DNA from 4 places in the Vibrio sp. 10N.261.51.F12 genome. Region 4 is predicted to be linked to each of the others. Evidence: predicted binding sites of a transcription regulator. Region 4 holds the regulator's gene; each other region holds the start of a gene.
What was found. Region 4 encodes PurR, which represses purine synthesis genes. Its sites were predicted from a motif close to TNANGNAAACGTTTNCNTNA; they were not measured.
Positions count from the first base shown of each region.

Region 1: a site for PurR is predicted at 4,438-4,457, ahead of folD (bifunctional methylenetetrahydrofolate dehydrogenase/methenyltetrahydrofolate cyclohydrolase FolD). Genes of this name have one in related genera too.
Region 2: a site for PurR is predicted at 5,437-5,456, ahead of AB4405_RS20390 (NCS2 family permease). Genes of this name have one in related genera too.
Region 3: a site for PurR is predicted at 5,912-5,931, ahead of glyA (serine hydroxymethyltransferase). Genes of this name have one in related genera too.

Region 1 covers NZ_JBFROV010000028.1:11,365-19,558, forward strand. Annotated here, with positions in the region: gene AB4405_RS16145 (YcgL domain-containing protein) at 1-121, shown strand, start outside; gene AB4405_RS16150 (lytic transglycosylase domain-containing protein) at 411-1,388, shown strand; gene AB4405_RS16155 (HPr family phosphocarrier protein) at 1,477-1,728, opposite strand; gene AB4405_RS16160 (MBL fold metallo-hydrolase) at 2,015-3,040, opposite strand; gene folD (bifunctional methylenetetrahydrofolate dehydrogenase/methenyltetrahydrofolate cyclohydrolase FolD) at 3,503-4,366, opposite strand; tRNA gene AB4405_RS16170 (tRNA-Arg) at 4,572-4,648, shown strand; gene AB4405_RS16175 (DEAD/DEAH box helicase) at 4,802-6,001, shown strand; gene AB4405_RS16180 (hypothetical protein) at 6,203-6,526, shown strand; gene AB4405_RS16185 (NfeD family protein) at 6,586-7,038, opposite strand; gene AB4405_RS16190 (SPFH domain-containing protein) at 7,035-7,967, opposite strand; gene AB4405_RS16195 (co-chaperone YbbN) at 8,141-8,194, opposite strand, start outside.
Region 2 covers NZ_JBFROV010000038.1:113,527-121,720, reverse strand. Annotated here, with positions in the region: gene AB4405_RS20415 (TldD/PmbA family protein) at 1-1,083, shown strand, start outside; gene AB4405_RS20410 (TldD/PmbA family protein) at 1,083-2,426, shown strand; gene AB4405_RS20405 (methionine synthase) at 2,583-3,611, opposite strand; gene AB4405_RS20400 (DUF1852 domain-containing protein) at 3,639-4,616, opposite strand; partial or broken gene AB4405_RS20395 (sulfite exporter TauE/SafE family protein) at 5,057-5,227, shown strand; gene AB4405_RS20390 (NCS2 family permease) at 5,541-6,887, shown strand; gene rplY (50S ribosomal protein L25) at 7,307-7,585, opposite strand; gene AB4405_RS20380 (ATP-binding protein) at 7,753-8,194, opposite strand, start outside.
Region 3 covers NZ_JBFROV010000001.1:331,808-340,001, reverse strand. Annotated here, with positions in the region: gene AB4405_RS01460 (septal ring lytic transglycosylase RlpA family protein) at 1-513, shown strand, start outside; gene AB4405_RS01455 (serine hydrolase) at 635-1,792, shown strand; gene ybeD (DUF493 family protein YbeD) at 1,960-2,238, shown strand; gene lipB (lipoyl(octanoyl) transferase LipB) at 2,414-3,055, shown strand; gene lipA (lipoyl synthase) at 3,060-4,025, shown strand; gene AB4405_RS01435 (hypothetical protein) at 4,183-4,512, shown strand; gene glyA (serine hydroxymethyltransferase) at 4,606-5,856, opposite strand; gene AB4405_RS01425 (YitT family protein) at 6,205-6,804, shown strand; gene treC (alpha,alpha-phosphotrehalase) at 6,949-8,194, opposite strand, start outside.
Region 4 covers NZ_JBFROV010000016.1:248,460-256,653, reverse strand. Annotated here, with positions in the region: gene torD (molecular chaperone TorD) at 51-698, shown strand; gene purR (HTH-type transcriptional repressor PurR) at 1,046-2,056, shown strand; cyclic di-GMP riboswitch class I at 2,229-2,312, shown strand; gene AB4405_RS11425 (TfoX/Sxy family DNA transformation protein) at 2,426-3,016, shown strand; gene AB4405_RS11420 (TVP38/TMEM64 family protein) at 3,140-3,826, shown strand; gene AB4405_RS11415 (DUF2007 domain-containing protein) at 3,823-4,143, shown strand; gene AB4405_RS11410 (alpha/beta fold hydrolase) at 4,206-5,000, opposite strand; gene glgA (glycogen synthase GlgA) at 5,196-6,653, opposite strand; gene glgC (glucose-1-phosphate adenylyltransferase) at 6,655-7,872, opposite strand.

The DNA of each region.
Region 1 (8,194 bases), on a different contig from region 4:
GCAGGTTGATATTGAAAAAGTAAAAAAAGCGCTTGTCGAAGATGGTTTTTTCTTACAAGTGCCGCCACCAAAAGAGAACCTACTGGAGCAATACAAAGCTCAGAAAGCAAAAAACAAATAGATGATATTGGTTTAACAGGATGAGGTCCGCATCCGTTATGCTGGCCACGGAGGCGATAGCGGTAACCAAGAACGTTGCCGGGACCAAAAAGATAACGGTGACCGAGAAGATAAAGACTCAACAACCCGTCATCGAAAGTAAATACAAACAGCAGAAAATACTAAAACTAGAACCATGAGTACCAAGCATTTGTTTATGAAAGCAGGGGCTGATAATCAGGTTTTAGAACCAATAGGTTTGTGAAAAGCCAAACGTCAGGAAGAAGTGAAGACGCTCTGGGGAGGGCACTTTGAAGAGAATGTTGTCAGTTGTGTTGGGGGTAAGCTTATCAGCGAGCGTCCTAGCGTCAGAAAAGGAAAGTTTTGAAGACTATGTTGAGGGCTTGAAGCAAGAAGCTAAATCACTTGGCATCTCAGATCAGATACTCACCGAGGCCTTTAAAGGCGTTGAATTCAAACCAAGAGCCGTTACGGCCGATCGCAATCAACCAGAGAAAAAACTCACGCTTGATGAATATATTCCTCGCGCGGTTCCTGACTGGAAAGTGAAGAAGGCCAAAGAATTACATAGTCAGTACTACTCAGAGTTGAAAGCGGTAGCTGATGAATACGGCGTCCAGTCACGGTTTATCGTTGCGCTTTGGGGGGTTGAAAGTAATTTCGGTACTTACACAGGAAATTATCGCGTCATTGATGCACTCTCAACACTGGCGTATGAGGGGCGTCGAGAGGCGTTCTTCCGTAAAGAAGCCTTAGCAGCGTTAACCATTCTAGAGGAAGGACACATTGCGCCTGACAAGATGAAAGGGTCGTGGGCGGGTGCCATGGGCCAGAGTCAGTTTATGCCAAGTTCATTCCTTAGCTTTGCCGCTGACGGTAATGGTGACGGAAAGAAAGATATTTGGAATACGGAAGCGGATGTTTTCGCCTCAACGGCTAACTACCTTGCGCAATCGGGGTGGAATGACGATTATACTTGGGGGCGCCAGGTTAAGGTTCCGCATGGTATTTCTCCGGATCTTCAAGGACGAGAAGCAGAAAAGGGTAAGTATCTTCAAGAGTGGAGTAAATTAGGTGTGACACGCTATGACGGGCAGCCATTACCTCAACTTGATGAAGATGTGAAAGCTTGGCTAATTATGCCGGATGAAGAAAATGGGCGAGTATACTTGGTGTACAACAACTACAACGTGTTAATGAAGTGGAATCGTTCGTACTATTTTGCACTTGCCGTCAGTCATCTCGCTGATCGAATCGCAATGGATTAAACCTGTAAGCTAGCGAATAAGGTCTTAAGGTCACCATGATATTAAGACCTTTTTTATTGGCGTAAACTATAGAGTTGGTACTAGCTTACTAGCCAGTGACACCTTCTAAAAACCGCGTCAGTTCATCAACGGCTTGTCGGTTGGATGATTGGACGGTCACTTCTGTGCCTTTCACTAATTCTAAGGTTTGGATCTTAAATAGATTTTTGGCGGTAGCGGTTTTTCCTTTAGAGACAATTTCTACATCTTCGGCATATTTCTTTGCTTCTTTAACAAACATAGCGGCTGGGCGTGTATGAAGTCCGCTTTCTGCGGTAATGACGGCGCTTTTCTTGAACATACCTTTTTCCTCGTGATTGAATGAGTATTCCTATTTGCCCTAGTGTTAACTATGTACAAAGCGCAATACTGTGACCAAGGTAAAAGATGGCAATTGTCAAACATTCCCGACGTGAAAATTGAGAGTCAATTTGAATTATTGCCTTGATTTATAAGTACTATCGTTATACGCCATAGGCTATGACCGAATGCCATACACCACGTAGAGTCATGCCGTTCACTGTGAACCATCACGGCTAACTCGAACTTATCTTTTGGTGAAACCTCATGATAGGTGATGAGTAAGATTACGATTCCCACCACGTCCCGGGTGTTGGGGCTATCCCTAACTCGGATAGGACGATCTTAGCGCCAATCTTCGGACAAATCATGTTAATGCCTTGTCGTTTAGCTTCTTGTTGGGCGCGTTTAAGTGGTTCATTCCAGGCGTGGTAAGACAAGTCGAAGGTTGAGTTGTGGATGGGTAGCATGTAGCGACCTTTGACATCCAAATGTGCCTGTACACTTTGCTCTGGAAACATATGGATACTCGCCCACTTTTCGTCATAGGCACCGGTTTCCATGAGGGTAAGATCAAAGGGGCCAAACCGATCGCCAATGTCTTTGAAGCCGCTAAAGTAGCCAGAGTCGCCACTGAAATAAATATTTGCGCCTGATGCTTGAATGATCCAACTCCCCCATAGCGAGGTGTCTCGCGCTTTGTACGACCGACCAGAAAAATGCTGGGCCGGAGCAAAAACAAAACGGATAGTGCCGATGGTGTGTGATTGCCACCAGTTAAATTCAGTCACCTTATATGATGGCACGCCCCATTCGAGGAGGTGTCCGCCTACTCGCGCAGGCACAATAAAGCGGGTGACCTTGTGGTGAATTTGCTTGATCGTTGATTTGTCTAAGTGATCATAATGATCGTGGCTAATCATGCAGATGTCGATGGTTGGAAGATCCGCGATAGAAATAGGCAATGCATGGCATCGCTTGGGACCAGCCCAATCGAGTGGGGAAGCTCGCTCAGTCATTACTGGGTCTGTTAACAAGATTTTCCCGTCTAGCTTCATCAATACGGTTGAGTGGCCGAGCCGAAAGACACAGTCTTGTTTCTCTTGGTCAATGTCGTGTTGGGAAAGGGAGTCTATTGGAATGTTGGGCGCATGGATATTGAGAAGGTTATCGATATTCAGGTAAGAACGTAGGGTAGTGACTTTGTCTTTAAATGTAGGGGTATAGAGCGTTTCAGTGTTCGTGAATCGACTCGGTTTCGAATCACTAGAAAACAAAAACGCTTTCACGCTTTGTGACATAAAAGCAGGCATACGTGATGTCCTATTAATTAAAGTAACATCCTTAGTGTTGTATGGCTTGGTGACAATTAGATGTGACTACAGCGAAACAAATATGTAGATAAAATGACCAGATTGAAATAAATGCCGCTATAAATACAGGGAAAGAGGTCATCCCGTCGGTGATTGAATTTGTGTTCTTATGGCGCTAACACGGCTTTATTATTGATTCACCACGCGGATTATATTCACAGCACTGATTATGGTTTGCACTAGGTACTGAGCTTTATCTTCTTGAGCAAAAAAAGCTTAGGTTAATGAATTTGGTGTGAAATGGGGTTTCGCATGTTAGTAGAAGTGTCATGAGCATGAAAAGAGGAATAGATAGGTTTTCAGGGGGGGAGGAAGTGAGTGCTGAGCATTGCTCAAGAGAGTGCAGGTCTTAGGTAGTATAATAACCCGCACTCTTTTTTACTTTATTAGTACAACGCTTGGCTATTTTTTACTGGTGTGGAACTGCTCACAAGCGATCATTGTATTCTCAATCAGGCTAGCGACAGTCATCGGACCCACACCACCTGGTACCGGCGTGATAAAGCTCGCGTTTGTTCTAGCTACGTCGTATTCGACATCGCCGACAAGTTTGCCATCGTCCATGCGATTGATGCCGACATCGACCACGACGGCCCCTTTTTTGATCCAGTTACCTGGAATAAAGTTAGGCTTACCAACGGCAACCACAACAATATCAGCCTGACGAACATGCCCTTCTAGATCTTTAGTGAAGCGATGACATGTGGTTGTGGTACAGCCTGCAAGTAATAGTTCAAGGGTCATTGGGCGACCAACAATATTTGATGCACCAACCACAACGGCATGTTTGCCACGCATTTGGATATTGTAGCGATCCAATAGGGTGATGATGCCTTTTGGTGTGCAAGAGCGAAGCTTAGGCATACGTTGTGCTAGGCGGCCGACATTGTATGGGTGGAAGCCGTCTACGTCTTTCTCTGGGATAATACGCTCTAGGACGCGAGTGTCATCAATGCCAGCAGGAAGTGGTAACTGCACCAAAATACCGTCGACTTCTGGGTCGTTATTTAGCGTATCAATCAAGGCTAATAATTCTTCTTGCTTCGCGGTTGCAGGAAGATCAAAAGATTTCGAGACAAATCCGACTTCTTCACAAGCTCGGCGTTTGCTTCCCACGTAAACTTGAGAAGCAGGATCTTCACCCACAAGGACAACCGCTAGGCCGGGCGCTCTTAGGCCTGCGTCTGTACGAGCTTTAACTCGAGCTGCGACTTCAGAGCGGACAGTTTGAGAGATCAGTTTCCCATCGATGTTTTGAGCAGTCATAATTTTCCTTGAGAAAGTTAATTGGCTGTTATTTTTGTGTGCATTGTCCCAGAAAAGTATTTCAAAAGCCAGAAAGCAAACGTTTGCTTCGTTTAAAATCTCATCTTCCACCTACAGGTTGTATTTTTTTTGGGCATTTGAATCACAAAGAGTAAGAAAGCCATTGATTTACCGAGTTCATCTCGTATAATCCTTTCCCTGTAGCGCGCCCTTAGCTCAGCTGGATAGAGCACGTCCCTTCTAAGGATGTGGTCGTAGGTTCGAATCCTACAGGGCGCGCCAACTATTTAGAAACCCCTGATAGCTCATTGAGTTATCAGGGGTTTTGCTTTTTCTACGATATATAATGTATCTGCTACACTATCACCATCTTATTGCGCGTCATTCATCACGCGTTATTGTTAGCGCGTCATCGACACTATGAGAGACTCTTTTATGCCGTTTACCAAGCTTGGGCTCAGTACCCCACTACTGAATGCGATTGAAAAGGTGGGTTATGACAAGCCAACCACGATTCAGACTAAAGCCATTCCTATCATTTTAAATGGCGATAACCTTCTTGCGGCGGCGCAAACCGGCACCGGTAAAACGGCGAGCTTTGTCCTGCCGATTTTAGAAAAACTGAGCCGTGGTGAGACACAGCGTAAAAAGCGCGCTCGTGCGTTGATATTGACGCCTACACGTGAGCTTGCTCAGCAGGTTCATCAAAGCATTGAAACCTACGGTCAAGAGCTGTCTCTTAAGTCGATGGCGATGTATGGCGGCGTGGATTATGCTCCGCAGAAACAAGCGTTAATTGAGGGTGTCGACATTGTTGTGGCGACACCGGGTCGTTTGCTCGACTTATATGGACAACATGCAATACACCTGGATGAAGTTGAATGTCTGGTGTTAGATGAAGCCGATAAGATGCTTGATATGGGCTTTATTGAAGCCATTAATAAGATCATCGCTCGTGTTCCTGAAAACGCGCAAACCTTATTATTCTCAGCCACACTGTCTAATCCGGTACGCGAGCTTGCACGAAGCGCGATTGATAATCCGTCAGAGATCAGTATTGCCAAACACAGCGCATCTAAAGGTAACATCAAGCAATGGATTGTGACGGTGGATAAAGACATCAAATCGTCATTGCTAAGCCATTTGTTGACGGAAAACAGCTGGTCGCAAGCGCTGATTTTTATCGAAACCAAGCATGGTGCCGCGAAATTGGTGAGTCAATTAGAGAAGCGTGGCATTGCCGCAGAAGCCTTTCATAGTGGGCGTAACCAAAAAGTACGCCAAAAGCTCATTGAAGACTTTAAGGCCGGTGATATTCAGTATTTGGTTTCGACGGGTGTGGCGGCGCGTGGTATCGATATCGAAAACCTGCCGATTGTTATCAACTACGATTTGCCATTCCCTGCCGATGAATACGTTCACCGTATCGGTCGTACAGGCCGTGCCGAAGCGGCTGGTGAAGCGTTGTCACTGGTATCGAGAGATAACTTTAAGAATCTGTGCATGATTGAAAGCCGTCTAGGGCACTTATTAGAGCGTGTCGAAATAGAAGGGTTTGAGCCGCGTCACCCCGTACCGGTATCCATTCTTAACTATGTACCTAAGCATAAGCGTAATAACGACGATAACCGCTAATCTCGGGTAGTCATCGATAATACGTATTAGGCAGTTTGTACATGAAAGACATCACTGTATAGACAACGAAAAACCTCTGATCGCTGATTAGAGGTTTTTTTCGTTTGTTTCGCCAATTCTCGAACAAATTTTACTAATCTAATAACAGTTTACTAGTCTAATAGCGATGGATAATTGTGGCGTGTAATAGTGGAGAGCGACGTGAGAAAGTGGTGCTTATTGGGTTTGTTATTTTTGGGGCCGTACTGCTACGGTGAAGCCTTTCCAGATTTCCCTGATGTGGTGGTGTGTGAAGTTGGTCAGCCTTATCGCAATGGAGCCATAACGTTATTTGCTGAGTATCAAGACCAAAACCGAGTCGTATTTTATCGAAGTATGGATGGTAAGCAGGTGATGAAAATCGATCGGAAGGGGTTGGTGAGTGCGCACAATAAAATGACCAAGAACAGCTGTCTTGGTCGCACGCTCAATGCCTTAATCGCCAAAGGAAAGGTGTTTGATTTTCAGGCAAGAGAAAAGAAATAAGCAGCGTCTTGAACGCTGCTTAAGATAGCATTGTCGGCATTATCTATTTATCGGTAGGGCTATTCGGCTTTTTCAATTAATAATGTGATGCCATCAACATCAATGACGCGCACCAGCGACCCTGAGGCGATAGGTTCGTCACTGTATGCGCTCCAAGAGGTATCTCCGAGTCTAATTCGGCACTTCCCTTTGGCAATATCTTGATCTAATACTGCGGTTTGACCAATCAATTGTTTGTCTTTTTGATTAAGGTCTCGGCTGTTGTCTGAATGACGATCGGTTTTATGTTGCTTGCGCCACCACAACCAAGTGAGCACCAGAGAAAAGACACCAAAGCTCACCCACTGGAGTTGCCAACTGATCGGTAAGAAGGCGACAAGGATACCAACGAGCATGGCAGAAATGCCAAGCCACAATAGGTATCCAGCAGTGCCAAGTAGCTCACCACACAGCAACAAGAGCCCGAAAGCGAGCCAGTGCCAGTAGTTAACTTGGTTTAGTAATTCAATCACGCGTTATCCTTGTTATCGGCTTTTGATTGATTAAACATTTCAGCGATGCCAGCAACAGAGCCCATCAAGCCAGTGGCCTCAAGCGGTAACATAATGATTTTACCATTTTCAGCTTGACCAATGGATTTGATCGCATCGGTGTAGCCTTGGGCAATAAAGTAATTGATTGCCTGCATATCACCTTGCGCAATCGCGTTTGAAACCATCTCAGTCGCTTTAGCTTCCGCTTCTGCTGCTCTTTCTCGCGCTTCTGCTTGAAGTATAGCCGCTTGTTTTTCCCCTTCAGCTTTTAAGATCTCAGATTGCTTGTGGCCTTCGGCTCTTAAAATCTGAGCTTGTCTCACCCCTTCAGCCTCAAGTACTTCGGCGCGTTTATTACGTTCTGCTTTCATCTGAGCATTCATTGCAGCGGTAAGATCGGCTGGTGGCTGTACATCACGAATTTCGATACGAGTGACTTTGACGCCCCATGAGTTTGTTGCGTCATCAACAATAGCCAGTAACTTGGTATTAATAGAGTCGCGCTGGCTGAGCATTTCATCAAGCTCCATCGAGCCAAGAACCGTACGCATATTTGTTAGGGTGAGGTTGCGGATCGCATGCTCAAGGTCGGTGATCTCATAAGCAGCCTTAGGCGCATCAATGACCTGGACGAAACAGACGGCATCAATGACTACGTTAGCGTTGTCTTTACTGATGACTTCTTGCGGTGGAATGTCCAACACGCGTTCCATCATGTTGACCTTGTTGCCGATGGAGTCTACGAACGGAATAATGAGGTTTAAGCCAGGCTTTAAGGTGTGGGTGTAACGCCCAAATCGCTCAACGGTCCAGTTATCACCTTGGGAAACCGTTTTGACACCTGCGACCAAAAATACGATCGCGACCAGAATAAAACCACCAATTGTAATCATTGCGTCAATCGCCATGACAGCACTCCTTGTATGAAATTTAATCCATTTTGGATCAGTATAGCAGCCAGCGCAAATAGAATAGTGTATTGGAGTGTATCTAGCGATTAGATGTAATTGTAAATAATATCAGACGTTTAATAAACAGGGAGGGCAATCCTCCCTATTCGCTTTAACAGGCAGGGGCGTGATTAGTACAGCAGTGAGTACAGCTGTCGGCGGTATTGACTCGCAATAGGGTTGCC
Region 2 (8,194 bases), on a different contig from region 4:
TACCCAGTCCAACATAGTTGTCGTATGCCGTTGAGCAAAGACGCTAATCTGGACTCCAAAATCGCATTCTTGCTTAAAGTCGACCAAGCCGCACGGGCGGAAAGCGAATACATCAGTCAATTCATTGGTAGCGTAGCGCAACGTGAGCAGCGCGTTTCTATCTTCAATTCTGAAGGGCTTCACGTTGATGATACTCGACACTACATTCGTGCATCAGGCAATGTAGTTGCTCAAAAAGGCAATGAGCAGGCTTCGGGTATGGAAGGCCCTGGTGCATTAGCAGGCTGGGAATTCAGTGAAGGTGTGGATGAGCAAGAATTAGGTCAAACTATTGCCAGACAAGCGTTGGTGAAGCTCGGTGCGGACGCGTGTCCGTCAGGTGAAATGCCCGTTATTATTGGTAATGGCTTTGGTGGCGTCATTTTTCACGAAGCCTGTGGTCACTTACTTGAAACGACTTCTGTTGCTAAGAAAGCCTCGGTATTTCACGACAAAATGGGTGACATGATTGCCCACACTGCGGTCAATGCCGTGGATGATGGCACCATGACCAATGAATGGGGTTCAATCCATGTTGATGATGAAGGCATGCCAACCCAGCGCACTCAACTCATTAAAGACGGTCAGCTCACCAGCTTTATGGTTGATAAAATGGGTGGGATGAAAACAGGGTTTGAACCGACAGGCTCCGGTCGTCGACAAAACTATAAGTTCGCGCCAACATCACGCATGCGCAATACCTTCATTGAAGAAGGGGACCATTCCTTGGACGATATGCTCTCGGGTATAGAGCGTGGTATTTACGCCAAAAAGATGGGCGGAGGCTCGGTTCAACCGGGAACGGGCGAGTTTAACTTTGCCGTGCGTGAAGCGTATTTGATTGAGAATGGTAAAATAACCAAACCTCTAAAAACCGCGACATTAATCAGTACGGGTCCAAAAGTGCTCAAAGAAATCAGCATGGTCGGAAAAGACATGGCGCTTGCGCCGGGGATGTGTGGTTCCGTTAGTGGCGCGGTCCCGACGACGGTGGGGCAACCTACGCTGAAAGTAGATAATATTTTGGTTGGAGGGGGTAGCTAATGAGCCAAGAACAACAACTTCTCAATACGATTGAGTACGTGCTCTCAGAAGCACAACGTCAAGGCGCACAAGCTGATGTGATTGTTAACCGCAACAACAGCTTTTCGTTAAAGGCGAACCAAGGCCAACTAGACGAGTACAAAGTCAGCTCGAGCCAAGTCATGGGCGTACGAGTCATTAAAGACGCGCGCGTCGCCACCAGTTATTCTGAGTCACTCGAGCAATCGAGCCTTGATTTGATGTTAACGAACGCATTACAAAGCGCGCGTTTCTCAAAGCAGGATGAGCATCAAACCATTAGCTGTGTGAACAATCAAATCACAACAAATGTCGCTGAAATTGCTCAAGACGACACAACATCCGTCGACGATAAAATTGCGCTTTCTCTAGCGCTTGAGCAAGGCGTGGTCGCTCTGCCTCATGCATCCAGTTCGCCATACAATGGCTACAGTGACGGTGAAGGTCAGTTGATTATTGCCAATACTCAAGGGACGTTGTGTCGCCATTTTGAGCGTTCATTTAGCTGTTATGCGTATACGCTGTTTGAAAAGGACGACAAACAATCCATGGCAGGTAAGGTGTCAGTAGGTCGTCGTTTTGATGAGCTAGACGCGGCTTACTGCATTGACGGAGGGTATAATCTTGCTCGGGATCTGCTCGACGGTGCCCCCGTTGCGACGGGTAATTACTCTGCAATATTCCACGTGAATGCGTTAAGTAGTTTATTTGGTGCCTTTGGCAGCGCGTTTTCTGGTGTAAGCGCAATGATAGGCATTACACCTCTAGCAGACAAGATAGGACAACCCATCGCGAGCGAATTGATTACCTTGATAGATAAGGCGTATGTGCCACAGGGTATGGCCATCGCGGCGTTTGATAGTGAAGGGTTTGCCACTCAAGACAACGCGCTTATTACAGACGGTAAGCTGAATACGTTACTGCATAATAGCCAAACCGCGAGTTACTTAGGTGCGACATTAACGGCAAGTGCGTCACGTGGTGCGAAATCGAGCTTGGATGTATCCGCTAATCATAAATGGATTGCGACAGGTACAAGCAGTCTCTCTGAGGTAAAAGCGGGCGAATATCTAGAGCTTGTCGAACTGCAAGGCGTGCATTCTGGCGCTGATGCGGTCAGTGGTGACTTCTCATTTGGTGCCAGTGGTTTTCTATGTCGAGACGGCCAGCGCATTCAGCCTGTGCGAGGTATCACGGTCGCGGGCAATTTCTATAAGATGTTGCAAGAAGTCGACGCGGTGGGGAATATCCAGTTGAACAACGACAGTCGTACTTTCTTTGCACCCGACGTACGCTTTGCTCGCTTGAGTATTGGTGGAAAATAAAAGTAAGCTTCTAGAATGAAGAGGTGGAATGAAAAAGGACGCGCAAGCGTCCTTTTTCATTCACTCGTTGTCACGTTTGTTATCCATTAAGCAATAACCATTAGCCATTAGCCATTAGCCATTAGCGACTAGACATCAGGCGTTAGACATTAAGTATTACGCCAAAATTTCATTTCGAACAATCGCCGCACCAGCGCTTAATGCGTTGAGCTTTGCTGTTGCAACAGAGCGAGGCAAAGGCGCCATGCCACAGTTCGTGCAAGGGTAGAGGTTTTCTGCATCCACAAACTGAAGGGCTTGTCGTAGAGTTTCCGCAACTTCTTCTGGTGTCTCAATGGTTTCGGTGGCGACATCAATTGCGCCGACCATGACTTTCTTACCTCGAATCAATTCAAGCAGCTCCATTGGAACATGAGAGTTATGGCATTCTAATGAGATAATATCGATATTCGATTGTTGCAGCTTAGGAAACACGGCTTCATATTGTCTCCACTCTGTCCCTAACGTCTTTTTCCAATCGGTATTGGCTTTAATGCCATAGCCATAGCAAATATGTACCGCGGTTTCACATTTCAGCCCTTCGATAGCTCGTTCTAACGTGGCGATACCCCAATCGTTGACCTCGTCAAAAAAGACATTAAAGGCTGGTTCATCAAATTGAATAATATCCACACCCGCAGCTTCTAATTCTTTGGCTTCTTGGTTAAGGATTTTGGCAAATTCCCACGCGAGTTTCTCACGGCTTTTGTAGTGGTCATCAAAAAGCGTATCGATCATGGTCATTGGACCTGGCAGCGCCCATTTAATCGGTTGTTTCGTTTGTTGGCGTAATCGCTTGGCATCGTCGACAAACACGGGCTTTTGACGAGAAACAGCGCCAACCACCGTTGGGACACTCGCGTCATAACGATCACGAATTTTAACGGTTTTTCGTTTTTCAAAATCTACGCCGTTAAGGTGTTCAATAAACGTCGTCACAAAGTGTTGGCGCGTTTGCTCCCCATCGCTGACGATATCAATCCCAGCCTGCTGTTGTTCTTGTAAAGACACGCGCAAAGCGTCGTGTTTACCATCGATTAATTCGTCACCCTGTAACTTCCATGGTGACCACAGTGTTTCAGGTTGTGCAAGCCAAGACGGTTTTGGCAAACTGCCTGCGGTTGACGTGGGTAATAGTCTTTTCATAATCAAGCCTGTTTGTATTTGGGGACATTAAAGAAAGTACTGAGCAGACCATTGTTCAAGAACAAGGTTATAGGGCTTAATAAAGTGTTCTTCGGCAAATTTTCCCTGAGCAATCGCCAACTGGCCGCGTTCTTCTCGGTCATAAATAATCTGAGTAACGGAGTGATCGGCATTCTTCAGGTTGGGTTGATAGCATTGCCCAGCCGCCGCATTCGCATTATAAATCTCAGGTCGGTAGATTTTTTGGAATGTACCCATCGTGCTGACCGTACTGATGAGTTCAAGATTGGTGTAATCATTAAGCAGATCACCAAAGAAATAGAAAGCCAGCGGTGCAACGCTATTTGATGGCATGAAGTAACGAACTTGCAATCCCATTTTTTTAAAATACTGCTCGGTTAACGAGGTGTCATTTGGCTGATATTCAAACCCTAGTACAGGGTGCTGATTGTCAGTACGGTAATAAGTTTTGTTGTCAGAAACACTTAGGCATATTACTGGCGGCTTATTAAAGTGCTTTTTATATGTAGGTGAGTTGACAAAGCAATTAAATAATTTGCCATGCAAATCACCAAAGTCTTCTGGGATACTAAAGTGTGGTTGGTCTTTATTATGCTCAAGGAGCAGGACACTAAAATCATAATCTCGTACATAAGAAGAAAAATTATTACCTAATATCCCTTCAATACGCTCGTTAGTATTATGGTCGATAATATTCGTCTTCAATACTTCAATGGAAGGAAAAGCCTGACCGGACCCTTCAATGTCTATATCGACTGAAATGATGTCAAGTTCAACAGAATATCGCTCACCATTAGGGTTATCCCAATGAGCTAATGCATTGAAACTGTTATTGATCATCGTCAATGCGTTACGCAGATTCTCTTGGCGGCTATCACCTCTAGCCAGATTGGCAAAGTTAGTTGTGATGCGAGTATTGTCTGAAGGTTGATAATGCTCATCGAGACAAATGCTCTTAATGGTAAAGTCGAATTCTGTAGTCATGGTTATCTAGTACCTAAAATTGTTGTCTTATTGTCTCGAATGATCTTAATGAAAAGTACGTTAAGATCTGAGTGAGCATTTATAATGAGGTCGTACAAACTCCGTTGAGTAAGTTTTGACGTTCACTTAAAGGTTTTATTTCCGTTCGATATTTTCCCTTGTGCTTAACGTTTTTATACGGATATAACAGCATGATGAAAAATGGTTTTACTTCACATTCAACATGAAGAATATTCATGATAAATAATTCTTGGTATTGCGATTGAGTAGAGGTGATATTAATAAGGTTAAAAAAGAATTTAACCATATTTATATTGTGGCTTAAGCCCATGAATTACTCAGAGATAAATAAAGGTGAGTGAAATGCTGATATTAATTTATTAACGTGCACTTTTAAGACGTGGCGTTGGTTTTTAGCAGGACGATTAAGCATCGGTGGAGGGTCGATAGGGTACGCCAGTTTAGGTGGCCGTGAGTTTGCATTAACAGATGGCTTTGCTGGGATTGTCTATTTACCGATGCTATTGGGTATTGTAAGTACATCTTAGTGTACTGCCCCTTTCAGCGCCCAAGCCACTCATTATCTGCCCGCTTCAACGATTAAGCAGTGATTTACAGTTCTGATGTTGGTCGTCGCTGTGAATATGGTGGCGAATTAAGCCTCTTCATCGATAGTGTTTATGAAAATTGGTAAAAACCTATAATATTAATGGGTTATGTATCTTTCTTTGATTGAATGATAGGTCTTTCGATTTATGTTTTCGAGCTGAAAGTCTTTATTTGTCTTACCAAACATGAAACCTTCGATTCTACCTATTGCACACGCAAACGTTTACCTGTATTTTCTCGCCACTTAAATTTTTACTAATATCTTGTTGAGCGACCATTTGATGAACGGTTGTCCAACAACAATGAGGAATAACCATGAGTGAGAATACATCCGCTGCAACAGGCAGTTGGCTCGATAACTTCTTTTTGATTTCCAAACGCGGAAGTAACGTTCGTCGTGAGGTTGTTGCGGGCTTAACGACATTTTTGGCGATGGTGTATTCGGTTATCGTCGTACCAAGTATGCTTGGCGTAGCGGGTTTTGACCAAGGGTCGGTATTCATTGCAACGTGTTTAGTGGCTGCGTTTGGTTCTATGCTGATGGGCTTTTGGGCTAACCTACCAATGGCGATTGGTTGTGCTATCTCACTAACGGCATTTACCGCGTTTAGTTTGGTTTTAGGGCAGGGCATTTCGATACCCGTCGCGCTAGGCGCCGTGTTCTTGATGGGGGTTATTTTTACCGCGATTACCGTCACTGGTGTTCGACAATGGATTTTAACCAATCTTCCTGAAGGTATCGCTCACGGTACGGGCATTGGCATTGGTTTATTCTTGCTATTAATCGCAGCGAGTGGTGTTGGTCTAGTCATCAAAAACCCGGTAGAAGGTCTGCCTGTTACGTTAGGTGAGTTCACTTCTTTTCCAGTCATTATGTCCATGTTGGGCCTTGCGGCTATTTTTGGATTAGAGAAGCGCCAGGTTCCTGGTGGGATACTCTTTGTCATCGTTGCGATTTCTGTGTTTGGTCTTATTTTTGATCCTGCTGTGCAATATCAGGGCTTTTTTGCATTACCGAGCATTGGTGGTGAGAATTCTTTGATGGGGACGATGGACATTATGGGGGCACTCAATCCGATTGTATTACCAAGTGTATTAGCATTGGTGATGACAGCAATCTTTGACGCAACCGGGACCATTCGAGCGGTGGCGGGTCAAGCCAATCTTCTTGATAAAGATGGCAACATTATTGATGGTGGTAAAGCGCTCACCTCTGATTCTGTGTCGAGTATTGTTTCTGGCGCCGTGGGCGGTGCTCCAGCAGCCGTTTATATCGAGTCTGCTGCAGGTACGGCTGCTGGTGGTAAAACAGGTCTTACTGCGGTAGTAGTGGGGGTTTTATTCTTATTTTTGTTATTCCTTGCACCTATTAGCTATTTAGTTCCTGCATACGCGACTGCGCCAGCGTTAATGTACGTGGGCCTACTAATGCTAGGTAATGTTCGTAAACTGAATTTTGATGACTCGGTCGATGCATTATCAGGCTTGGTTTGTGCGGTATTCATCGTGCTTACTGGAAACATTGTGACAGGAATAATGCTAGGTTTCTTATGTCTCGTTGTAGGGCGTCTGTTCTCTGGCGAATGGAAGAAGCTTAACCTTGGCATTGTCTTAATTACCATCGTCTTAGTGGCTTTCTATGCGGGCGGTTGGGCGATTTAAATCTTAACGACATCAATTTAGTTTTAATACCCAGTCAATTGGCTGGGTATTTTTAATAAAACTTAAGAGCATGACAGAATCGATTGGTACTTATCCCGTCAAGATCCCTCAGTTTTCTCCTAGTTGAATTTGGCTAGCAATACTCCTAAGGTTTCCATTAGAAAAATTACTGTATAAATTCATCTTTCGTCCACCCTTAATACGCCCAAGCAAGGTTGGGATCAAAGTGGGGTAGAGGAGGGTTGATTAGTTTCAGTGTATTGCGCGAGATTTTAGACGTTTTTGAGGGCTCAGAAACGGTGAAACCCCGATGTTGGTAGCATCGGGGTTTCGAATTTCTTTAGATTACTTAGTTGGTAAGACTGAGAATCTTTTTATGCAAAAGGTTGGATTTATCCAACTAATTCCTTGGTAGGAAATTAGATACGGATGAAGTCCATGTGCTCAACCTTTGGCTTGTACGCGTGACGTTGAACGTCTTGCGGCTTAACCTTAACTTCTGCGCCGTCAATCAATAGAGTGATTGCTTCGTAGAACTCAGGCTTGTCCATTTGGTTGATCACTTCATCGTGCGTAAGCGCGATAGAGATAGGTGCTGCTTCACCACCGTAGATGATTGCTGGGAATTTGCCAGCGTGACGTAGGCGGCGGCTCGCACCCTTACCTAGTTCAGTACGTACTACTGCTTCGAATTTCATAGTATTTACTCTCAATTAGTAAAATTAATAAATGCCGTTCTAATCTTAGCGACCTAGTTAGAACATATATCGTTAAAAAAGCATCAAAGATACTCTCAAAACGAGCGCGGATACTAACATTCAATAGTAGTCTGAGCAATAGATTCGGAGTGATATCTATAGATTTTTTAATCCTTTACTGCTCTTAACGTCAGCGTTGCTTTTAAACCACCCAATTTGCTTAAAGAAAGAACAAGATCGCCACGATAACCATGAGCCATTTCACTGACGATGTTTAGCCCTAGACCTGTACCCGGAGTGGTTTCATCTAGACGTACACCGCGTTTTATCACATCTTGGCATTGTGCCTCTGGGATGCCGACACCGTCATCTTCGATGATGATTTGAATGGCGTCGTTATCCAGTGCGAGAGAGTGAACCCGTATGAGGCTTTCTCCCCACTTGTATGCGTTTTCTATTAAGTTACCCAGCATTTCGTCGAGGTCAGTCTTTTCAACCGCGACGAACAAGTCGGGGTCCAATTCGTTAATAAGCGCAATTTCTCGCTGTGCGTAAACCTTATCAAACGCCAAAGACATTGCGTCTACGCGCTCACTTGGGTTTGCTTTC
Region 3 (8,194 bases), on a different contig from region 4:
AAGTTTCATGGGCACCTGACCTCGAATGGTGAGGTCTATGATATGTACTCGATGTCTGCGGCTCATAAAACATTGCCACTTCCAAGCTATGTTAAAGTCACCAATATTGATAACAATAAAGAAATCATCGTTCGAGTTAACGACAGAGGCCCATTTCATGAAGGTCGTATCATCGACCTTAGCTATGCCGCGGCAAAAAAGTTAGATGTGATCAAAACCGGCACTTCGAATGTCGAAATAGAGGTGATTACAGTAGAGAAACCGACCAGCCAACGTCAACTCGATAAGCATCCAAAATACGCCGTACAGGTTGCGGCGTCGCCACACAAAGACAGGATCACAAAGCTGTCAGATGAATTAAGCAAAACCCTATCGGTTGAGACGTTCCTATCACCGGTCAACAATAATTATCGCTTAATGCTTGGTCCTTTTAGTGACTATAAAGACACTCATGACGCGTTGGAGCAAGTACAAAAGCTTGGTTACCCATCAGCTTTCGTAAAAAAACTGTAAACTCCATTGACATAAATCACCGTTGTTACTTAGTGTGTATTATCTTTAGTGCGCAACGGTCTATCTGTTACTATACGGGCAACCTAAAAGTTGTGTTCAACATGAATAAAAAAAGTCTTCTATGAAATTCATTACTTCTATTGCTCTTGCAGCAACATTAACGGCTAATTATGCCGTAGCTACTCCTGTCGTGATGCCTAATGCGCCGCAAATTGCTGCAAAAGGCTTCGTACTTATGGACTTTAACTCCGGTAAAGTTCTCGCTGAGAAAGAGATGAACACACAGCTTCATCCTGCCAGCTTAACCAAAATGATGACCAGTTACGTCATTGGCCAAGAGCTTAAAAGCGGTAAGATTTCACCGGCTGATGAAGTGACGATTAGCAAGAATGCATGGGCTAAAAATTTCCCTGATTCTTCAAAGATGTTCATCGAAGTCGGCACGAAAGTGACCGTTGAAGAGCTAAACAAAGGCATCATCATCCAATCGGGAAATGACGCTTGTGTTGCCATGGCTGAACACATTGCTGGTTCTGAAGATGCCTTTGTTGATCTCATGAATGCGTGGGCAAGCTCTATCGGCATGCAAGATACTCATTTTGCTAACGTTCACGGCTTGGACAACCCAAACCTCTACTCCACACCTTATGATATGGCACTATTAGGGCGCGCTTTAATCAAAGACGTTCCTGATGAATATCGTGTTTATTCAGAGAAAAAGTTCACTTACAACGGCATCACACAATATAACCGCAATGGTTTGCTGTGGGATAAAAGCATGAATGTGGACGGTATTAAAACGGGTCACACCAGCAAGGCGGGTTATAGCCTAGTAAGCTCAGCGACCGAAGGCAAAATGCGCCTTGTCGCCGTGGTGATGGGCACAAAAAGTGCCAATGCTCGTAAATCAGAAAGTAAAAAGCTACTAAGCTATGGCTTTCGTTTCTTTGAAACCGTTAATCCACATACTGCAAACGAAACGTTCGTAGACGAAAAGGTCTGGATGGGTGACAAAGATACTGTCGCTCTCGGTGTTGCTGAAGATACGTTCGTGACATTACCTCGCGGACAAGCAAAGAACCTAAAAGCAAGCTTCGTACTTGAAAAACAACTTGAAGCCCCCATTTCTAAGGGTGATGTCGTTGGTAAGTTATTCTACCAACTCGATGGTAAAGACGTAGCCGAGTACCCATTACTTGCACTTGAAGATGTGCAAGAAGGCAGCTTATTTAGCCGTCTATGGGACTATATCGTATTGTTAGTGAAAAGCTTCTTCTAAGCGTTAACTAAACGACGATGAACAACAAAGCCGCCTCTTGCGGCTTTGTTGCTTTTTAACAAATATCTTTTGCTATCCTTACTGACAACGGACTCATCTTGAGTTTCGTCGACTTTGACATTACTATTCGCACCGTCGTAAACAATCTCATTTTTTGGAGCCCAATTATGTTAAACATCAATTCAGATGCAAAACTCAAGGACCTGTTAGAGTTTCCTTGCTCGTTTACATATAAAGTTATGGGCTACGCTAAGCCCGAACTTGTTGAAAAAGTAGTGGAAGTTATCCAGCGTCATGCACCTGGCGATTACACTCCAACTGTAAAACCAAGCGGAAAAGGCACCTATAATGCCGTTTCAATCAACATTACCGCCACGTCTATCGAACAAGTCGAAATCTTGTACAAAGAGTTAGGTGAGATTGATATTGTTCGCATGGTTCTATAATAATTTTAAAAATTCAATTTTTTTTGAAAGCAGCCTTGGCTGCTTTCTTTTTATCTTTCAATAATTTAGATAAAACATGTAGCCAAAGCGTTAAATTGTCACGATTTACTGGTAGTTCAGGCAATCGATCAGGTTTATAATGCGAACACTTTATTAAGTAGTACTAGGAGTGCCGGTGAAGAATCAGCTAGTAGTAAGAAAGCTCGGTCGCAAGGATTACGAACCAATCTGGAAAGCGATGCACGCGTTCACTGATGATCGTAATGACGATACTCGTGACGAAATCTGGCTAGTTGAACACAACCCGGTCTTTACGCAAGGGCAAGCGGGTAAAGAAGAGCATCTACTCAATACCGGTGATATTCCAGTGGTCAAAAGCGATCGTGGTGGACAAGTCACTTACCATGGTCCCGGTCAACTGGTGGCCTACTTCCTCATTAACCTACGCAGAAAGAAATTAGGCGTTCGAGATCTCGTCACTCACATAGAGAACCTCGTCATCAATACGTTAAACACTTATAATATAGCTGCAGCCGCGAGGCCAGATGCACCTGGTGTTTACGTTGATGGGAAAAAGATCTGTTCCCTTGGGCTTCGTATCCGCAAAGGGTGTTCATTTCATGGACTGGCCTTAAATGTCGATATGGATCTTGCCCCCTTTCTAAGAATTAATCCGTGCGGCTATGCCGGCATGGAAATGATCCAAGTCAGCCAACTCGGTGGCCCCAAAAGTATCGCCAGTGTCGAAGAGCAGCTGGTCAATGAACTAATAAAACTACTTGATTACACACAAGTAGAATTCAGCGAAGAAGCATAAGACGATGAGCAAACCTATACAAATGGAAAAAGGCGTCAAGTATCGCGACGCAGATAAAATGGCACTCATTCCGGTAAAGAACATGCCGGAAGAGCAAAAAGAAGTACTACGCAAACCAGAATGGATGAAGATCAAACTACCGTCTGATAGCCAACGCATCCAAGAGATCAAAAAGGCGATGCGTAAGAATAATCTTCACTCTGTTTGTGAAGAAGCTTCCTGCCCAAACCTTGCGGAGTGCTTTAACCACGGTACTGCAACGTTTATGATTCTTGGCGCAATTTGTACACGCCGCTGTCCATTTTGTGATGTTGCCCATGGTCGCCCAAATGCACCTGAATCCAATGAGCCTCAAAAGCTTGCTCAAACCATCAAAGACATGAAGCTCAAGTATGTTGTCGTTACCTCTGTTGACCGCGATGACTTACGTGATGGTGGTGCTGACCATTTTGCGAATTGTACGCGTGAGATTCGCGCATTAAACCCAGAGATTCGCATTGAAACACTCGTACCCGATTTCCGCGGACGTATGGATGTGGCTCTAGAAGCATTAAAAGACAACCCGCCAGATGTCTTCAACCACAACCTAGAAACAGCACCTAGACTCTATCGCAAGGCTCGCCCAGGAGCGAACTACAAGTGGTCTCTACAGCTCCTAGAGAAATTCAAAGCCATGCACCCTGACGTACCCACTAAATCTGGGGTGATGATGGGCCTAGGTGAGACAAAAGAAGAGATAGTACAGGTACTTAAAGATCTTCGCGCCCACGGTGTCACCATGCTGACTCTAGGCCAGTACCTTGCACCGAGTCGCCACCATTTACCCGTTGAACGCTACGTTCCGCCTTCAGAGTTTGATGAGCTAAAAGAAATCGCACTTGATCTTGGCTTTACGCATGCGGCATGCGGTCCGTTCGTGCGCTCTTCTTATCACGCTGATCTACAAGCAAAAGGCGTTGAAATTAAGTAATCGACGATCACCAGCGCTCGATACAAGAAACACGGATTGGCGATGCGCTATCCGTGTTTTTTTTGAGAAAAACATGCAACATGACCATCTCGCACTCGCATTTTCGCCATTTTTAGGTAGGCTTAATGAAAAACATCAGCCATTCAAGGATGTAAGCATGAAACTGCTTAAAATAGGTTTACCGATCATTGCCGCCACACTCATTGCAGGTTGTGCTCAAAACTCCCAGCAAGACAACTATTTAGAGGCCTCCTTCGAGTTATGTAACACCGAAGTCAATCTCTATTCTGTCAGCGACGATGGCCGTGTAAGAGTCGTATGTAAAGATGGCGCTAAATTCTCTATGAATAGTGAAAAGACCCTCGAAATCATGCGAGACATCAATATTGATTACTGTAACGGTGAAGGTCTGGGGCAATTTAACGAGAGTCGTAAATACTATTCCTTCAAGTGTAAATCTGGAACATTACTCAATATCAATAAGTAACGCCAGGCTGTAAATTCCAGACATAAAAAAAGCGAGCTAATTAGCTCGCTTTTTTACGTTAATGCCTTGCGCTGCAAGGCATTAAACATCGAATTACGCGTAAACAGGTAGGCGTTTGCAGATTTCTAGAACCTTCGCTTTTGTTGCTGCTACTACGTCTTCGTTACCGATGTTATCAAGAACATCTGACATCCAGTTAGCCAACTCTTTTGCATCAGCTTCACTAAAGCCACGGCGAGTGATCGCTGGCGTACCAATACGGATACCAGACGTTACAAATGGGCTACGTGGGTCATTCGGTACCGAGTTTTTGTTAACCGTAATGTTAGCAGAACCCAAAGCCGCATCCGCTTCTTTACCGGTGATGTCTTTATCAATCAGGTCAACAAGGAACAAATGGTTCTCTGTTGAGTTAGATACGATTTTGTAGCCGCGCTCTTGGAATTGCGCAACCATCGCTTTGGCATTATCAACAACACGTTGTTGGTACGCTTTAAATTCTGGCTCCATCGCTTCTTTAAATGCCACCGCTTTACCTGCGATTACGTGCATTAAAGGACCGCCCTGACCACCAGGGAAAACCGCTGAGTTCAGTTTTTTGTACATGTCTTCACCAGCATTTGAAAGAATCAAACCGCCACGTGGACCTGCAAGTGTTTTATGCGTGGTAGTGGTAACAACATGAGCATGTGGAACCGGTGTTGGGTAAACACCTGCCGCGATAAGACCCGCTACGTGAGCCATATCAACAAAGAAGTACGCGCCAACTTTGTCCGCGATTTCACGCATACGTGCCCAATCAACGATTTGAGAGTAAGCAGAGAAACCACCAATGATCATTTTCGGTTTGTGCTCAACCGCCAACTGCTCCATTTCGTCGTAGTTGATTTGACCCGCTTCATCAATACCGTAAGGAATCACGTTGTAGTGCTTACCAGAGAAGTTTACTGGAGAGCCATGAGTCAAGTGACCGCCGTGTGCTAGGCTCATGCCTAAAACGGTATCACCCGGATTTAAAAGCGCCATGTAAACAGCACTGTTAGCTTGAGAGCCAGAGTGCGGCTGAACGTTTGCATACTCACAGCCAAAAAGCTCACAGGCACGATTAATCGCCAGTGTTTCTGCTTTATCGACATACTCACAACCACCGTAGTAGCGCTTGCCTGGGTAGCCTTCTGCATACTTGTTGGTTAATTGAGTGCCTTGCGCTTCCATCACGCGAGGACTGGTGTAGTTTTCCGAAGCGATAAGCTCAATGTGCTCTTCTTGACGAAGAGTTTCTTCTTGAATGGCTGCAAATAGTTCCGCATCGTAATCAGCGATGTTCATATCACGCTTTAGCATCTGTATCTCCTGACTCAGATTGTACTGAAAGTTTCAAAAAAACCACACAATGACCAAAAGCAAACGTTTTCGTCACCACATTTGATGAATCGCATGATACATAATTTGATCTAGGTCATAAAGAAAAAAATGGATCTTTTTCATGCAGTTTTTTCATAGTGAACGTTAGATTACATCATGTACCAAGTGAAAATAGCCGTAGAGGTAATCTAAAGTGTCAATAATTCGTTTTACAGTGTGTAAAAATTGAATTACATAGGTTTACCGCAAATTTCACACCCAAGCTATCGAAATGGTCACCTTTTTATTATTATTGCCGCGAATTGTTATTGGAAGACTTTTAACCTGATGGAAAAACACTCACTAAAAGAAGACTGGATAGCCATTTTGACGGGCACCTTTATTGTGGCTCAAGGCATATTCTTCTTACAATCTGCTCAACTACTTACTGGTGGTACAACCGGCCTTGCATTGTTATTGAGCCAGTTTTTGCCGGTTTCCTTTGGTATGCTGTATTTTGCCGCCAATAGTCCATTTTATCTGTTGGCTTGGCGCCGCTTTGGCAAGCGCTTTGCGTTAAGTAGTGCTATCTCTGGTGCATTGGTTTCCATATTTGCTGACAATATGCATCATGTTGTCTCAGTGGACCACATTAATACGGTGTATTGCGCAATAGCAGGTGGGTTGTTGATGGGCTTAGGTATGCTCATTTTATTCCGCCATCGCTCAAGCCTTGGCGGATTCAACGTACTGTGCTTGTTCGTACAAGAGCGCTTTGGGATATCAGTTGGCAAAACACAATTAGCCATCGACTGCACCATTTTACTCGCGTCTTGTTTCTTCGTTGCTCCACCGGTTATATTGGTGTCAATTATTGGCGCCGTAGTACTCAATATTGTACTAGCCATGAATCACAAACCCACACGCTATGTCGTCACGTACGGCTAGCATGACGCAGATTAGACATCAGTAGCAAATTTGAAATCAGTAACAAATTCGAAATCAATAACAATAAGCCCCTCCGAAGAGGGGCTTATTGTTACGTGCTATTGAGTCATGAATGACAAGAAAACGGTATTCATACCGTTTCTATCAATGCAATAAAATCGCCATGGTTTGGTATGGCTTGAGAGTCACAATATTCGTGAGCCTCACCACTTCCTCTTGCTCATAATTACTAATCACAACCGTACCCTTCCGACCATTAAATTGCTCGGCTAGCGACACCTGCACCTCTTCTGCATAGTAGTTATTCAAACAAAGCAATTGGCTGTCCTCGTTTTCTCTTAGGTAACCATGTACCTGACCATGCATTGGGTACAAATCCACATAACGACCATCCGTAATCACTGATAACTCTTTTCGCAATGCGATTAACTGTTGGTAGAAATAAAACACCGAATGCTTATCGGCAAGCGCTGTCTTTGCGTTGATATCAGGATAGTTACTTGCGACCTCAATCCAAGGCGTCCCTGTCGAAAATTCAGCATTAGCTTTGTCACTCCACTGCATAGGCGTGCGTGAGTTGTCACGTGATTTCTGCTGAAGAATAGCCATAATCTCATCGTGATTTAATTCACCTGTTTCCTTCATCACCTTATACATATTGAGGCTTTCCACGTCTCGATATTGTGATAACTCAGAGAACCTTGGGTTGGTCATGCCAATTTCTTCGCCCTGATAGATATATGGCGTACCTTGCATCATATGAACGGATGCGGCCAACATCTTCGCCGACTCGACTCGATAGTGCTCATCATCCCCAAGACGGCTAACCACTCTCGGCTGGTCATGGTTACACCAAAACAATGCGCCCCACCCTTGATTGTGCAACCCAGTTTGCCAATGGTTAAAAATCTTCTTCAATTCAATAAAATCGAATGGCGCAAGCCGCCATTTTTCACCATCAGGGTAATCCACTTTCAGATGGTGAAAATTAAAGACCATAGAGAGTTCTTTACCATTTGTCGCGCTGTATTGCTGGCAGTGTTCTAAGGTTGTCGATGACATCTCACCGACGGTCACTGAGCCATATTTTTGGAAAACGGCGCTGCTAATTTCTTGAAGGTATTCATGCACCCGAGGACCATCAGTATAAAATCGACGGCCATCCCCCGCAGCATCATCCATAAACGCTTGCTGTTTGGAGATAAGATTAATGACATCTAAACGGAATCCATCGACACCTTTTTGGGCCCAAAACTCGATCACTTGCTTCACTTCATTTCTAACCGCAGGGTTTTCCCAGTTAAGATCAGCCTGCTCTTCAGCAAATAAGTGAAGAAAGTACTCATTGGTTTGTTCATCCAGCTTCCATGCTGAACCGCCAAATTTCGAT
Region 4 (8,194 bases):
TGTTCATTTTTATTGTCTAAAATAAGGGCAAGACTTTTGGAGAGAACAAGATGCAAGAATTGAAAGCATTTAATGAACAACGTGCAGAGATATACTGGTGGCTTTCTAGCCTATTTGCCAAAGAGCTCACTCAACAAGAACTGGATAAATATCACAGTGTCGAAATACGTTCTTTTTTGAGCGGTCTCGGTGAAAACCCATCACTCGAAGCGCCGATCAATACACTCATTGATGGCTTGAACCGATTACAGACTCGAGAAGACGCCCAACTTGAGCTATCCGCAGATTTTTGTGACCTATTTCTTAAATCAGATAAGCATGGCGCATTACCTTATGCCTCAATGTACATAGGTGAATCAGGTCTTCTCAATGATAAACCGGCTAATGACATGACCGAGCTGTTAAAAAAACACAATGTCGCCGTCTCTGAAGACTTAAATGAGCCAGCCGATCACCTCGCGATAGAGTTGGACTTTCTCGGCAACCTTATTATTCGTTCTAATGAACTGGAGTCCGAGGCGCACATCAACAACGCATTATTAGAGCAAGCTGATTACCTTAATCAGCACCTGATGACATGGCTGCCTCAATTCGAAAAAAAATGTAAAGAGTATGATGTATTTGGATTTTACGCCGCGGTAGCAACACTCCTCATTGCATTTTGTCAGTTAGACCTTAACTATTTAACTGCTGAGTAACCGATGCAGACACCGCTATCAATCAAGGTGGCGGTGTTACCCCATATTAATTTTAATTTATCATCAAATTTGTCGGTTGAAACGTTGCTAGAGTCACCGACTAGCATTACAATCCGCCGTTTCAATGCGAAAACCAAATTTTAGTGCCCCATGCTTTCCTATCTTTAGCTATTATGTCCTTGTCAGGTGAATAGCTAACCCACAATTGGAATCCAATGTTTCACTAGGTTCACTTACTCGGTACGCATTCCATACACCAAAGCGCTTTTTTAATTAAACAAAGCTGCATTACCGCAACGACGTTTTTGCTGACCATACGCAAAAGCCGTTACTAATAGGATAAAGCTATGGCAACAATCAAAGATGTCGCCCGTCTAGCTGGCGTTTCAACTACTACTGTGTCTCACGTTATTAACAAAACACGTTTTGTTGCCGAAGCCACACAAGAAAAAGTCAACGCCGCCGTAGAAGAACTCAATTACGCGCCAAGCGCCGTTGCGCGAAGCTTAAAATGTAACTCAACAAAAACCATCGGTATGTTGGTTACACAATCAACGAACTTATTCTTCTCCGAGGTTATCGATGGCGTTGAAAGCTATTGCTATCGTCAAGGTTACACATTAATTCTGTGTAACACTGGTGGCGTGTATGAAAAGCAGAGAGATTACATTCGGATGCTAGCAGAGAAGCGCGTCGACGGTATTCTCGTTATGTGTTCAGATCTCACAGAAGAGCTTCTTAGCATGCTTGATCGTCACTCCGATATTCCTAAAGTGATCATGGACTGGGGTCCTGAGAGCTCGCAAGCAGATAAGATCATTGATAATTCGGAGGAAGGTGGTTATCTCGCCACAAAATACCTAATTGATAAAGGTCATACGGACATCGCATGTTTGAGCGGTCACCTAGAAAAAGCGGTGTGCCAAGAACGCATTATTGGTTACAAGCGTGCGCTATCAGAAGCCGGCATCGAAATGAAAGAAGACCGTATATTTGAAGGTAACTTTGAGTGTGACACAGCGGTCATCGCAGCGAATCGTATTGCCGCAATGGAAGAACGACCAAGCGCCGTGTTCTGCTTTAACGATACGATGGCGTTAGGCCTAATGAGTCGTTTACAACAACTCGGTTTGAACGTACCAGAAGATATCTCTGTGATTGGTTACGATAACATTGAGCTTGCTGAGTATTTTTCTCCACCACTGACGACGGTTCACCAACCGAAACGTCGTGTCGGAAAGAACGCCTTTGAGATTTTGCTAGAACGCATAAAAGATAAAGGTCATGACAAACGTATATTTGAGATGCACCCCGAGATAATTGAACGCCACTCTGTCAAAAACCTGACAAAAAAATGACAAAGGCGCCTAGTTAGGCGCTTTTTTTTGATCTTGTTCCCAGATTTTATACGCCTTATTGTTAGTTTATGTTACCTCTTAAGCACAAATACCCGTCTAATTTTTGAAGCAACATCACACTTTAGTTATATCTCAATGCAGATTAGCGCATTTTTTCTTTATTCTAACAAAGTCACGCACAGGGCAAACCATCTGAAAAGTTGGGACGCAAAGCCTCCGGCCTAAACCATTTATGGTAGGTAGCGGGGTTACCGATGGCAAAGGACACTGAATTCTTGTTTTTAATTTAACAAGGAATTGATGCCTGTTTGCTACACTCTCGGACCTGATTTTGGTGACACAATCAAATAACACCGAGAAAAGACAAATATGGACAATCCAATATTAAAAAATTCGATGCAGTTGTTCGCTCAACTTGGAAAAGTCAAATCCCGCTCTATGTTCGGTGGATTTGGCATTTTTGTTGACGATACGATGTTTGCATTAGCAGTGAACAGTAAATTACACATCAGAACTAACCCAACAACCGTCGCGACATTCAAGCAAAACGGCTTCAAACCTTACGTTTATAAAAAGCGCGGATTTCCAGTAGTGACAAAATATTTTGCCCTACCTGAAGATAGCTGGGATGACAGTGAAATAATATTGAGCTACGCACGCTCAGCGTTGGATTACGCAAAAGATGAAAAAGTAAAACAATCTGACTGCAAACCAACCCGATTAAAAGATCTCCCGAATTTACGTCTTGCAACAGAGCGCATGCTCAAAAAAGCGGGGATAGAATCGGTGAACTCACTTCAAGAGCATGGATCCGTTGAAGCCTTCAAGGCCATTCAAAAAACACACTCGACAAGTGTCGGTCTCGAATTACTTTGGGCGTTAGAAGGTGCGATTAATGGTACTCACTGGTCTGTGATTCCACAAGCCAAGCGCGACGAGCTAGCCAATCATATCAATTAGTACTTGCTCTCTCTTACTTATAAAAAAATCAGCCCATTAGCTGATTTTTTTTTATCTGTTTGAAAGTTAAATTCCGATGTTCGTGTCTTATACTAAAGATGCATTATCGACATGGAGTAGGACATGAGTAAAAAATTGTTATTGGGCTTAGGATTTGTTGCCGTTATTGTTTTTCTAGGCGTAGAGTTTGGACAATACCTGACCTTAGAAAATGCCAAGGCACAACAGGCAGCGCTTGCCACTTATATTGACAATAATTTTTTGGTTGCCGCGCTTACCTATTTCTTTCTGTATATCACCATCACCGCCTTCTCTGTCCCAGGCGCCGCTGTCGTCACTTTGTTGGGCGCCGCGTTATTTGGTTTTTGGGTGAGCTTATTGCTGGTCTCTTTTGCAAGTACTATTGGCGCTACGCTCGCTTTTCTTAGCAGTCGTTTTCTTCTACGTGATTGGGTACAAAAGCGGTTCGGCGGTAAACTGGCGACGATCAACAAGGGCGTTGAAAAGGATGGCGCGTTTTACCTTTTTTCTTTGAGGCTCATCCCTATTTTCCCATTTTTTCTAATTAACCTACTCATGGGGCTAACCCCAATTCGTGTTTCAAAATACTATTTGGTCAGCCAACTTGGTATGCTACCGGGTACCGCGGTTTACCTTAATGCAGGCACCCAACTCGCCAGTATTGACAGTTTATCAGGCATAGTATCACCCGCTGTTCTCGCTTCCTTTGCATTGTTAGGGTTATTTCCTTTAATCACGAAATGGGCGATGGCTCGGTTTTCAAAATCACCCCAGGTACAGACTAAATGAAGATATACATAGGTAATAATCCTACCGAAACACATATCATGCAACAGCAACTGTTTGCCGAAGGGGTTCAGTGTGAGGTACGTGGCGAGGGGGTATTTGGATTGAGAGGCGAAGTGCCTTTTGACGAAAGCTCCCTACCTTACATCTGGTTACACGAAGTGTCCCAAGAAGCGAAAGCTAAATCGTTAATCTTAGCGGTGCAACAACAAGAGAACAATCGCGACCAAGTTAGCTGGCACTGCCCACAATGCAATGAGCTCAATGAAGCGCAGTTTGGAGCATGCTGGAACTGTCAGCACTTAGCACTTAGCACTTAGCACTTAGCACTTAGCACTCAACGGTTAGCACTTAACCATCAATTAAAGTACTTAGGGTTATTTTATTGTACCGATTTAATAAACGCGATGGAGTGTTTATTAAATTCATCTGGTCTTTCGACATTACAGACATGCCCGCAGTTTTCAATTTCAAGCAAGCGGCTCGATTCATGCTCTGCTACCATTTCTTTTACTGGGTGGATGAACATATAGTCTTTATCCCCCATTAAATACAATGTTGGAATAGGAAGTTCTTTATCCTTGAAATAACGATGAAGTGGATTAACCTCTGTTGTTAGCGTGTACCATCTCTTAAATTCTTTCTGGCACAGCTTCTTCGCTTCTCGCACAAATAAAAGACGAGATTCTTTTTGTCCACGCTGAGGCATAACAATATAGGCGAATAAGCGATATAACCACATATAAGGGATAATATGCTTACTCCAATTCCCTAGGTTCACAAGCAACTGTGAGCGGGTATTAAACCGTGTTACAGCGCCCCCTAACACCATAGAACGAACTCGAGGTGAGGCCAGTTCAGCAATATTACGGACGATAATTGTGCCAAGTGACATACCAACAAAGTGTGCCGATTGAATTTTAAGGTGATCGAGCACTTTAAGAATATCAATAGTCACACTTTTAAACGTGTAGCCACTTGCCATAATATCTTTAATCAACTCGTTTGACTTACCATGCCCACGTAGATCGACAAACAGCAGATTAAAGTGCTCTCTGTAGGCTCTGATTTGTTTAAACCAAATCGAGGAACTTCCACCCGCACCATGTACAAACACCACCCACTCTTTGCTCGTAGGATGTGCGTAAGTTTTATGAAACAGTAGATTCTCTGACATAGGATCTTTTAGGTAATGGCGATGAGCATTACGGTATCACAATTCACGGAACGGCTGTTAAAAACTGCACATAATTTATTTGAAAATTATTTCGAAGTGTTAACCAGCTAGAGCGGTCCTTGACAAAAGCAACGGAAAAAATAGGCAGGAAATAAAAAAGGCGACCTGAGGTCGCCTTTTCGAGTTGGAACGAAATTAATGTTGATGCAGCGCTATCTCATACATTTTATTGTATTCTTTTGCTGACTCTAACCAACTGAAGTCGCGACGCATCGCTCTTAGTTGGATATTATGCATTTCATCTGGTTGTTGTAGATAAAAAAGCAGCGCCCTTTGCAACACAATAAGCAACGCATCATGACACGGCTCTTCGAAACCAAAGCCAGTAGCTTCTGATGGGTTATCATCAAAATCAATCACTGTATCTTTGAGTCCGCCAACCTTCCGAATGATAGGCAAGGTGCCGTAGGCCATACTGTACAACTGGTTTAGCCCACAAGCCTCAAACTCAGATGGCATCAAGAAGAAATCCGAACCCGCTTCTACGAGATGAGCAAAGCGATTGCTATAGGCTTCTACAAATGCCAATTTGTCTGGATACGCGGCGGCAACATCACGTAAATGGGACGCAATCTGAGACTCACCCGTTCCAATAATAACCATCTGCACATCGTTTTTGAGAAACTTCTCTAAGATAGGCAGGATATAATGAAACCCTTTTTGGTGGGTCAGACGACATACCATCCCGACCATAGGAACATTAGTCTCAGGCAGGTTCAGCTCTTGTTGTAATAACGTTTTGGACGCGAGTTTACCTTTTAGCATACTCGCTAATTCGGCTTCATAGCTAACCGGTAAGAACTCATCGTTCCTCGGATCCCACTCCGAATAATCACAACCATTTACGATACCGTGTAGGTCTTTGGCACGATGAACAAAATCATCGACTAGACCATGAGAACCCAGAGGGGTAACCAGCTCGGCAGCGTAATTTGGGCTAACCGCGTTCACTTTGTCGGCAAACGCAATGCCAGCTCGCAACATACTGACCCAACCTTCACCGTATTGCAGGAACTCCATGCCGGAAAGATTAAGTTCAGGGATGATTTCTAGTTGGCTATAAGAAAAAATACCTTTGAATATTGCATTGTGAACGGTCAGAACTGACTTCACATCCTTGAAACGGTCATCGCTACCGTATCGAGTTTTAAGCAAAAACGGCACCAAACTGGTATGCCAATCATTCGCATGCACTACCGCAGGTTTAATACCAAGCTTAGGCAATACATCGAGGCTCGCGGCTGAAAAAAAGCTAAATCTCTCGCCATTGTCAGCATACGCCCGGTTATGTTCTGCATACAACTCTGGGCGGTCAAAATATTTATCACATTCAATGACATAAACATCGACACCGTCGAGCTCAGTTTTCTTGACCTGATAAGCCGTATGAGGCCAATGCTCTAACTCTGTCGATAGAACACACTCATAATCTTGCTTATTCGGTAAGGTTTGATAACCAGGTAATGTGATAGCAACTGATTTCCCGAGCTCTTGCAATGCCTTAGGCAGGGCTTTGGCAACATCAGCCAAGCCCCCACTTTTTACAAGTCCTTGAGCTTCTGAAACTGGAAACCATACATCTATGTTTCTCATTCTAGAATCCAACTTTTGTCCCTTTTTTGATGACAACAATGCCACCTGGAGACACGTGGAAGCGTTTCGCATCCAACTCTAGATCTTCACCAATCACTGTCCCAGGGGCAATCTCTACATTTTTATCGATAATTGCGTTCTTGATTGTACACCCTGCACCGATTTTTACATCACCTATGATGACCGATTCACTGATCTTAGTGCCTGCGGCAATATTACTTCGGTAACCGAGCACCGACTTATAAATGGAAGCACCTTGAATATAACTTCCTCCAGCAATTAAGCTGTCAGTCACTTTCACTTTACGGTCTTCTGCATCGATAAATGTGGCTGGTGGCAGTGGTGGATAAAAGGTATGTAGAGGCCATTTACGGTTGTACAATGAAAAATCAGGATCATGTTCAAGTAAATCCATATGAGCTGACCAGTACGAGTCAATCGAACCTACATCACGCCAATAAGTGGTTCCTTTTTCACCGCTGATTTTATTGGTTGAAAAGTCATAAACATAGACTTCACCTTCAGGAAACATCTTAGGGATAATGTCTTTACCAAAGTCATGGCTTGATTCGGTATTGTCCGCATCAAGCTTTAGCTCTGTACACAAAGTGTCGGCGTCAAAGATGTAGTTACCCATTGATATTAATGCCATATCAGGGTGGCCTGGAATCGATTTCGGGTTCGATGGTTTTTCTTCAAAGCCAATCATCTTGCCTGTTTCGTCCACTTCAATCACGCCAAACTCTGAGGCTTCTGACAATGGCATACGCAGTGCAGATACCGTCAGTTTTGCATCGACTCTTTTATGGAAATCGAGCATTTGGCGGATATCCATTTTATAGATATGGTCAGAGCCGAAGATGCACACTTGGTCTGGGGTAGACAGCTCAATAAAGCTAATATTCTGATAGATAGCATCCGCTGTACCTTCATACCAACGTTTACCATCACGCATTTGTGCAGGGATTGGGTCGATGAAGCGGTCTGTAATACCGGCAAGGTTCCAACCCTTTCTCATATGCTGATAAAGCGACTGAGATTTGAATTGCGTTAATACGTAGATACGCATTAGATCCGCATTGATAAAATTATTAAGGGCAAAATCGATTAAACGATAACTGCCTCCAAAAGGCACCGCAGGTTTCGTGCGAGATTCAGTTAAAGGACGAAGGCGAGACCCTTCGCCACCAGCAAGAATCATTCCTAATACACCAGCCATTATATTCTCCGTTTTATAGCGTTATCATTGTCGCCAGACTTGTCTCTTGGACGGGGGAGTCTGACTTTATTAGTCACGGATGATGATGTCGATGTTGGCATCGAACACTCAAACGTTGAATCTGTATATCAAAGTGCGCGATGCTAAAGGTAGTCGCACAAATAGAGTTTCTTAGAACCATAATCTGCGTATGGTTTCGTTCTAAATTATCGTGTTGAAAAAAGATTACAACCCAAAATATGTCATTATGCTTGATGGAACCTAATTGCATTTCAGCACTTGGCATTGGTCACAAAATATTACTGTTAAGTCACATTTTAAA